Regions from separate parts of the Streptomyces sp. NPDC014676 genome, predicted to be linked through region 1. Evidence: riboswitches for the same ligand, from Rfam matches in the RefSeq annotation. Region 1 holds a riboswitch; the other holds the start of a gene.

Region 1 (4,165 bases):
GTATCTCCTCCTGCGTACGCGCTCTCCGGGACACCTGTCTTCCCCCTCCCCCTCCTCCTCACGACTCACGGCCGGCGCAGCCGTGCCGCGCCCTTCAGGGTCCGTGCCGCCAGCGCCGCCAGGCGCGGACGGGCGCGGACGAAGCCGTGCGCGCGGCGCGCGGGTTCGCGGCTCAGCCAGTGCAGCGCGGCGCCCGCGCCCGGACGGGTCGCCGCCCCTTCGTAGACGGCGAGTTCGCCGGTCTTCAGCGAGTCCTTGTACTCGGCCGGACCACGCCCCATGTCGAGCAGGCCGATGCCCTCGGCCGCCGCCGCCTCGGCCATCCGCAGATGCAGCACCAGACCCGGCGAGTACTTCGCGAACTCCGGGTCGTACGCCGGGAACCAGCAGGCCAGGACGGACGCCGAGCGCAGCCCGAAGTGCGCGGCGACGGGGCGGTCACCGGCGTACAGGACCGACAGCGTGCCCGCGCACTGGGCGGCGCGGGTCTCGGCGAGCCGGCCCACGAGCCGGGCGATCCACTCCCGCGCGAACCGGTCGCGCCGCCCGGTCCTGCGGTACTGCGCCGACTTCCACTCCATCAGCGTGCGCAGCGCGGCCGGGTCGCGCTCGTCGAAGACGAACCGCACGGCTCCGGCCCGGCGGCCCAGCCTGCGCTCCTTGGCCAGCGTGGTCTTCAGGAACTTCGGCGACTGGGCGCGCAGCACCGACTCGTACGTCTCGTAGCCCTTCTCCACGTCGATGACGTAGGTGGCGTGCTCCTCGGCCGCGTACGGCACGAACAGCCCTTGGTCCGCCTCCAGGTTGTCGAAGGCGAAGCTCGACACCGAGCAGCCCCGCAGCAGTTCGTCCGTCTCCAGGGCGACACCGGGGCCCAGGACCGCGCCCTGGCAGTCCGACACCCCGAGCCCGATCGCCCGGCCCTGCCCCAGCGCGCCCCGCTCGTACGGCAGGAAACCCACCGGTTGCGCGCCCTCGTACAGCACCGCGACCCGGGCCCGCGGGCGCACCCGGGACACAGCGACGGTGAACTCCGGTTCCATGAACGGGTTGCGCGGTGCGTCCGTCGCGGCGCGCAGTTCCCGCCAGCGCTCCCGCTCCCCCTCGCCGAGCTCCCCGGGCCTCAGCACACGCATGCGTCCACTGCTCACCTGACCCCCCGATCAAGTCCCCCCTGGACCCTTGGAAGGTACCGCCCCGGACCGGGCGGACGGTAGATAGCGGACCATGTTCTTGCCAAACGGGGAAAGAGACCTGAACCGGTCCTTACCCGGCGCCGAGAGAAGGGGAACCGTACCGAAAGCGAATGCAAACGGGCACGGTGAATCGGACCGTCGGGTTGTCCGTATTCTCTGATCATGGCCGCACCCACCGCGTATTCACTCATCGCCACCGACCTGGACGGGACGCTGCTGCGCGGCGACGACACCTTCTCCGACCGGTCCCTCGCCGCGCTCGCGCGGGCGGAGCGGGCCGGCGCGCGGCACCTGGTGGTGACGGGGCGGCCGGCCCCCAGAGTGCGGTCGCTCCTGGACAACCTCGGCTGCACGGGGCTCGCGGTGTGCGGACAGGGCGCGCAGGTGTACGACGCCGGCGCGCACCGGCTGCTGTGGTCCGTGACACTGGACCGGGAACTGGCGGAGACGGCGCTCGGCAAGATCGAGGCCGAGGTGGGGGAGGTGTACGCCGCGGTCGACCAGGACGGGGCCGACGGGCTGACGCTGATCGAGCCCGGCTATCTGATGCCGCACCCGACCCTGCCCGCGGTACGGGTCGAGCGGCGGGCCGAGCTGTGGGACCGGCCGATCAGCAAGGTGCTGCTGCGCCACCCGGACCTGTCCGACGACGCGCTGGCGGCGGCGGCCCGGTCGGTGGTCGGGTCACTGGCCACGGTCACCATGTCGGGGCCGGGCACCGTGGAGCTCCAGCCGTGCGGGGTGACCAAGGCCACGGGGCTGGCGCTGGCCGCAGAGCACCTGGGGCTGAGCCCGGCGCGGACGATCGCCTTCGGCGACATGCCGAACGACATCCCCATGTTCGGCTGGGCGGCCCACGGCGTCGCCATGGCCGACGCGCATCCCGAACTGAAGGCGGTGGCGGACGAGGTCACCACGTCGAACGAGGACGACGGCGTGGCCGTCGTCCTCGAGCGACTGTTCGGCGGGGCGGTGACGCTCGCCCGTCAGCGGGTGGCTCAGTACGCGCCGAAGACGTTGTCGATGGAGCCGTAGCGGTCGGCCGCGTAGTTGCAGGCCGCCGTGATGTTCGCGACCGGGTCGTACGGGTCGAAGGCGGTGCCGGGCACGTGGTAGGCCGCGAAGGTCGGGTCGATGATCTGCAGCAGGCCCTTCGACGGGGTGCCCTTGGCGGCGTTGGAGTCCCAGTTGTTGATGGCGTACGGGTTGCCGGAGGACTCGCGCATGATGTTGCGGTGGATGGCGTCGTAGCTGCCCGGGATGCCGTTCTGCGCCATGACGTCCAGCGACTCGCGGATCCAGCCGTCGAGGTTGTCCGGGTACGCCGTCGCGGGGGCGGCAGCGGTCGTCGTCGGCTCGGTGGTGGCCGCGAAGGCGCCGGTGGCGCCGAACAGCGGCAGGGCGACCACGGCGACGCCGGTGCCGGCGACGGCGAGGGAGCGGGCGAGGCGGCGGCGGTGCTGACCGAAAGCAGGCATGTCTGGGTTCCTCTCCTACGCCTGCGAGGTGAGCTGTCGGGTTCGGGCGGGAGAGTGCCCGGCCGTGCCCCTGCGGGCATGGCTTCACCCCTAGCCGTCCCGGCGCGATGTCCGGTGCGGCGGCTTACCTGGGTCCCCCACTCCTGCCGTCTTGAGTTCGTCGTCGGATGTGATGCGGGCGGCGGCAGGATTAGGCGTCCACCCGGCAGGCCCGGAACGTATGCGAGAGCACATGTCGGGAACAAGTGCGAGCATCACGGAAGGCGCCGTTTGATCTTTCGATGGGGCTTTTGGGGTGCTTGATCCTTTGCTGTCGCCAAGGGTCAACTCGGCGGCGGGGGAAGGGGAAAGGTGGGTGGTGGCGGACGGCGGGGGTACCGGATCGCGCGTGACTCACTTCACTGGGGATTGCCTGTGAACGCATTTTTCGCCAAGGGGAATTAGCTCGGCATTTGCGGCAAATCGGACGTCGGGGCGGGCAGGATGGTCCACGTGGCGAGGCGGGGCCCGGGGGCCGGGCCGAGGAGTGGATCGGTACGTCCGGGAAAACAGAAGAATGTCCGTTGTTATCAACCGATCAAAAGCACTCCGCTCCCGACCCCGTACCGCCCTGCCCGTAACCCCGGGCGCTGGCGGTGATCGAAACGTGACCGGATACGCTGACTTGAGTGATGGCAGCGACCTATCGACATTCCGTGTAACCGCCAGTGGACACCAGCAGACAGGAGACCCCTCGTGACCGTCGTCGGGCCGTTCGGGCTGAGCGTGCGGGACCAGGCTCTGGAAGCCGATGTCCAGGCCGGGATGACGGCTGTCGAGGAAGGGCTGCTCGAGGCCACCAAGAGTGAGGTCCCCTTCATCACGGGAGCCGCCCAGCACCTGGTGCGGGCCGGCGGCAAGCGGTTCCGCCCGCTGCTCGTGATGCTCGCCGCCCAGTTCGGCGACCCCTACGCGCCCGGTGTCGTGCCCTCGGCCGTGGTGGTGGAGCTCACCCACCTGGCCACGCTGTACCACGACGACGTGATGGACGAGGCCGATGTGCGGCGCGGCGTCGCCAGCGCGAACGCCCGCTGGGGCAACTCCGTCGCGGTCCTCACCGGCGACTTCCTCTTCGCGCGGGCCTCGCACATCCTGGCCGACCTCGGCCCGGAGGCCGTGCGGGTGCAGGCCGAGGCGTTCGAGCGGCTGGTCACCGGGCAGATCCTGGAGACCGCGGGACCGCAGGACGGCCGCGACCCGGTCGACCACTACCTGGACGTGCTCGGCGGCAAGACCGGCTCGCTGGTCGCCGTCGCCTGCCGGTTCGGCGCGATGATGTCGGGCGCCGACGAGACGGTCGTGGACGTGCTGACCCAGTACGGCGAGCGGCTCGGAGTCGCCTTCCAGCTCGCCGACGACGTCCTGGACATCGCCTCCGACTCCCACGAGTCCGGCAAGACCCCCGGCACCGACCTGCGCGAGGGCATCGCCACCCTGCCCGTGCTGCGGCTG
Region 2 (4,165 bases), on a different contig from region 1:
GAGGGACCACAGGTCGAGCACGGGGCAGCCGTAGCGGTCGGCGACGGCCCGTACGTGCATGTTGTACGTCGCGATCTTGCCGCGCAGATGTTTCAGCAGGGGGACGCCGCGCGTGTCGAACCCGGTGGTCACCATCACTGTTCCCGATACGGCCGTGAGCGCGGCGATCGCCCGCTCGAACCGCTCGGCCACCTCGTCCGGGTCGCTGCCCGGGCGGAGGATGTCGTTGCCGCCCGCGCAGAACGAGACCAGGTCGGGGGCGAGTTCGACCGCCCTCGGCAGTTGGTCCGCCACGATCTGGTCCAGCAGTTTTCCGCGTACGGCGAGGTTGGTGTACTCGAAGTCGCCCTCGGGCCGGAGGTCCGCGAGGAGCACGGCGAACCGGTCGGCCCAGCCGACGAACGCCCCGTCGGGGCCGGGGTCGCCGACGCCCTCGGTGAAGCTGTCCCCCACCGCCACGTACGACCCGATCACTGCTCTGCTGTCACTCTTCGAATCGTCTGCCACAGCCGCTCATGATTCACCTTCGAATGTGACCTACGCGACCGTAAGGACGGGTTGACGCACGGTGAGATAAGACACTCTCAAAATGTTGGCCAACTCCGGAATACGCCGAAGGCCGGCCCCGGGGATCGGGGTCCGGCCTTCGGCGCGCGTGTCGGGAAGGTCGCCGCGGGGGTCAGCCGATGGAGACGCCCTTCGAGCTGAGGTAGGCGACCGGGTCCACGTCCGAGCCGTAGTCCGGGGTGGTGCGGATCTCGAAGTGCAGGTGCGGACCGGTCGAGTTGCCGGTCGAGCCGGAGAGGCCGACCTGCTGGCCGCCGGTCACGGTCTGGCCGGCCGAGACGGAGAGCGCGGACAGGTGGGCGTACTGGGCGTAGTGGCCGTCGTCGAGCTTGACGACGACCTGGTTGCCGTACGCGCCGGCCCAGCCCGCGGAGACGACGGTGCCCGCGCCGACGGCCTTCAGGGAGGTGCCGGTCGGGACGGCGAAGTCGACGCCGGTGTGATAGCCGCTGGACCACATGCTGCCGGCCACCTTGTAGGCGGTGCCGAGCCCGGCGCCGGGCACCGGGGAGCTGTAACCGGAGGCGCTCGCGGCCTGGTCGGTGCTCGTGGTCTGGGCGGAGGCGTCCGAGGGGGGCTGCTCGGCGGGCTGCTCCGCCGGCTGCTCGGCCTCCTGCTCCTGGGCCTGCGGGGCCGCCGGGGCGGCCGGCTCCTCCGGCGCGCCCGTGGCGGCCGTGCCGTCGACGGAGAGCTTCAGGCCGGGGTGGATGAGCGACGGGTCGTCGCCGATGGCCTGCCGGTTGTCCGTGTAGAGCTGCTTCCAGCCACCGTCGACGTGCTCCGTCTCGGCGATCTTGGCGAGGTAGTCGCCGGCCTTCACGGTGTACGTGCGGGCCTCGTCGCCCTTTTCGGCGACGGTCTCCTGGCCGGCGGCGGAAAGGGACTGGACGGCCTTTTCGGGGGCGGCCTGCGGCGTGGCGGCGTGCGCGCCGGTGGCGCCGAGAAGCGGCAGGGCGAGTGCGGCGCCACCGGTTCCGGCGACGGCGATGGAGCGGGTGAGACGCTGGGTCTTGGTACGGCGGTGCTTACCCTTCGCGGGCATGTCGAATTCCTCTCCGGCGCCTGCGAGGTGAGCTGTCGGGTTCGGGCTGGAGATGCCCGGCCGCGTTGTCACGCGGCTTAACCCCAAGCCGTTCCGGGAACCGGAACAGGCAGTGGTACCTGTGGGTCCCCCGCTCCTGCCGTACACGGGTCGGTGTGGGTACGGGCTCCGGGCGGCGGCAGGATTGGGCGTCCGTCCGGATCGGTGGCGAACGTAAGCGACCCGGACGCGAGGGGACAAGCGCGAGGTTCACCGCGAACGCGCTTTTCCGTGATCCAAAGGGGGAATTGACGTCACCGAGCGTCAGCCGGGATTCCCTTTCCCCCGCGAATTCCCTTGTCGTTCCATGGAATTACGTGAGCATGGCGACAACGCATCGTCACGGATATGACGCTGCTCACGCGCCCCTTCCCCATCCCCCTTTCTTTCGGGGCACGTTATGGCGAACCGCCCTAATCGGACAGAACGCCCTAATCATCGGATCACAGGCGCCGCAGCCGCACCACCGCGGCGTCCAGATCTCCTCGCAGACCGGTGCGCAGCCCGTGATGCAGCAGGAGGGCACCTCGGTACGTTTCGCCGGTTTCGCGGCATTCGTACGACGCCTCCGGGTCGAGGCCGCGCAGCCGGAGGGCCGGGACGGGCTCTCCGTGGTGCTGCGCCTGGAGGCAGGCGAGGACGACGGTCTCGTCGCCGAGGACGTACTGCACCGCGCTCAGTCCGCCCTCCGGAGGGCGCAGCCGGTACAGGTCGCCGCGCTGGACGACGGGCCGGATCTCCTTGTAGAGCGCGACCCACTCCCGCGCCTCGGCGAGTTCCTCCCCGGTCCACCGCGCGAGGTCTCCGCCGACGCCGAGCACCCCGGCCATGGCGCTGACGAACCGGAAGCGCAGCGAGCTGACCCGTCCGTTGAGCATCGCGTTCGGGCTGTCGGTGACCCAGGCGGCCATCACCCGGGCCGGGTGGATCTGGCTGAAGCCGTGCTGGATGGCGAGCCGGTCGAGCGGGTCGGTGTTGTCCGAGGTCCACACCTGGTCGGTACGGGAGAGGATCCCCAGGTCGATCCGGCCGCCGCCGCCCGAGCAGGACTCGAAGGCCACGCCCGGATGGGCCGCCCGCAGCCGGTCCAGCAGCGCGTACAGGCCGCGCACATGGTCGGTCCACAGCCGCTGCGGGTACGGGTCGTCCGGCCATCCGGCGTCGGTGGAGGAGCGGTTGAAGTCCCACTTCACGTAGTCGATGGGAGCGCTGGAGAGCAGTCCGTCGAGCCGCTCCCAGAGGTACTCCCGCACGTCGTCGCGCGCGAGGTTGAGCACGAGCTGGTTGCGGTACTCCGTGCGCCGGCGGCCCGGCTGGAACTGCACCCAGTCGGGGTGCGCGCGGTACAGGTCGCTGTCGGGGTTGACCATCTCCGGCTCTACCCAGATGCCGAACTCCATCCCGAGCCCGTGCACATGGTCGGCGAGGGGTTTCAGGCCGCCGGGGAAGCGGTCGGGGTTGGGCGTCCAGTCGCCGAGCCCGGCCCGGTCGCTCGTCCGCGCCCCGAACCAGCCGTCGTCGACCACGAACAGTTCGACGCCCATCGCGGCGGCCCGCGCCGCGAGTCCCCGCTGCCGCTCCTCCGAGATGTCGAATCCGGTGGCCTCCCAGGAGTTGAACAGCACGGGCCGGTCCCGGTCCGCGTCCGGGACGACGTACGTCCGCTGGTAGGCGTGCCAGGCGCGGCTGGCGCCGCCGAAGCCGCCGTCGCTCCACAGACCGGCGAAGACCGGTGTGACGTACGTCTCCTCCGTGCCCAGCATCAGCAGGCCGGAGTCGTCGTGTCCCGCGCCGCCGGTGATCTGCACGCGTGCGTCGGGGAGTCGGGCGACCGAGACGCGCCAGGAGCCGGACCAGCCGAGGGCGCAGCCGTAGACCTCTCCGCGTTCCTCGGTCGCGTCGGTGTCGAGCGCGACCCAGGGCAGGTGCTGGTGTCCGGTGTGGCCGCGGCGGCTGCCGATGACCTTCTCGCCGTAGGTGAGCGGGGATCGGGTCAGCCGGGACTCGGCGGCCCAGCGGCCGTGGAGCTGGGACAGCCGCCAGTGCTCGCGCTCGGGCAGGGTCCAGGTGGCGGAGTCGGCGCGCAGGAGCTCGACCGCGGGTCCCCGGTTGTGCAGGGTCACCCAGCGTTCGATCACGTCGTCGCGCATCCGGTAGTGCAGGGTCACGGTCAGCCCGCCGTCGCGGAAGCGGAGGCGGAGTTCGCCGTCGCCGGTCTCGTGGCCGTCGAAGACCCACTCGGTGCCGCGCCGCCCGTCGGCGGTGCGTACGGACAGGGCGGGCCTCACGAAGCGGGGGCCGCCCTCGACCGGGTACTCCTCGCGCCCGTCCAGGCGGGACTCGAACGGCCAGTCGTCCGGCAGCGGGCGCGCGGCGAGGGCCTCCGCGTCGGCGAGCGCGATCCTCGGGCCCCAGTGCAGATGCACCAGCTCGTCGCGGTCCGTGACATGGAGCGCGTAGCCGCTGGCCGGCCCCGACAGGAGCCATGTACGACCGTCTTGGGAGACCTGCGTCACC

The links. A riboswitch is a leader RNA that binds a small molecule or an ion and turns the genes downstream of it on or off. The one in region 1 is predicted to bind cyclic di-AMP.
Region 2: another riboswitch for cyclic di-AMP. It lies ahead of ACF1DX_RS31480 (peptidoglycan DD-metalloendopeptidase family protein); the one in region 1 lies ahead of ACF1DX_RS08345 (transglycosylase SLT domain-containing protein).

The regions. Positions count from the first base shown of each region.
Region 1 covers NZ_JBIBZI010000002.1:839,107-843,271, reverse strand. Annotated here, with positions in the region: gene ACF1DX_RS08360 (glycosyltransferase) at 1-34, opposite strand, end outside; gene ACF1DX_RS08355 (GNAT family N-acetyltransferase) at 66-1,136, opposite strand; gene ACF1DX_RS08350 (HAD family hydrolase) at 1,359-2,231, shown strand; gene ACF1DX_RS08345 (transglycosylase SLT domain-containing protein) at 2,195-2,674, opposite strand; cyclic di-AMP (ydaO/yuaA leader) riboswitch at 2,680-2,847, opposite strand; gene ACF1DX_RS08340 (polyprenyl synthetase family protein) at 3,410-4,165, shown strand, end outside.
Region 2 covers NZ_JBIBZI010000015.1:5,666-9,830, reverse strand. Annotated here, with positions in the region: gene ACF1DX_RS31485 (SGNH/GDSL hydrolase family protein) at 1-474, opposite strand, end outside; gene ACF1DX_RS31480 (peptidoglycan DD-metalloendopeptidase family protein) at 680-1,609, opposite strand; cyclic di-AMP (ydaO/yuaA leader) riboswitch at 1,614-1,775, opposite strand; gene ACF1DX_RS31475 (alpha-galactosidase) at 2,092-4,164, opposite strand.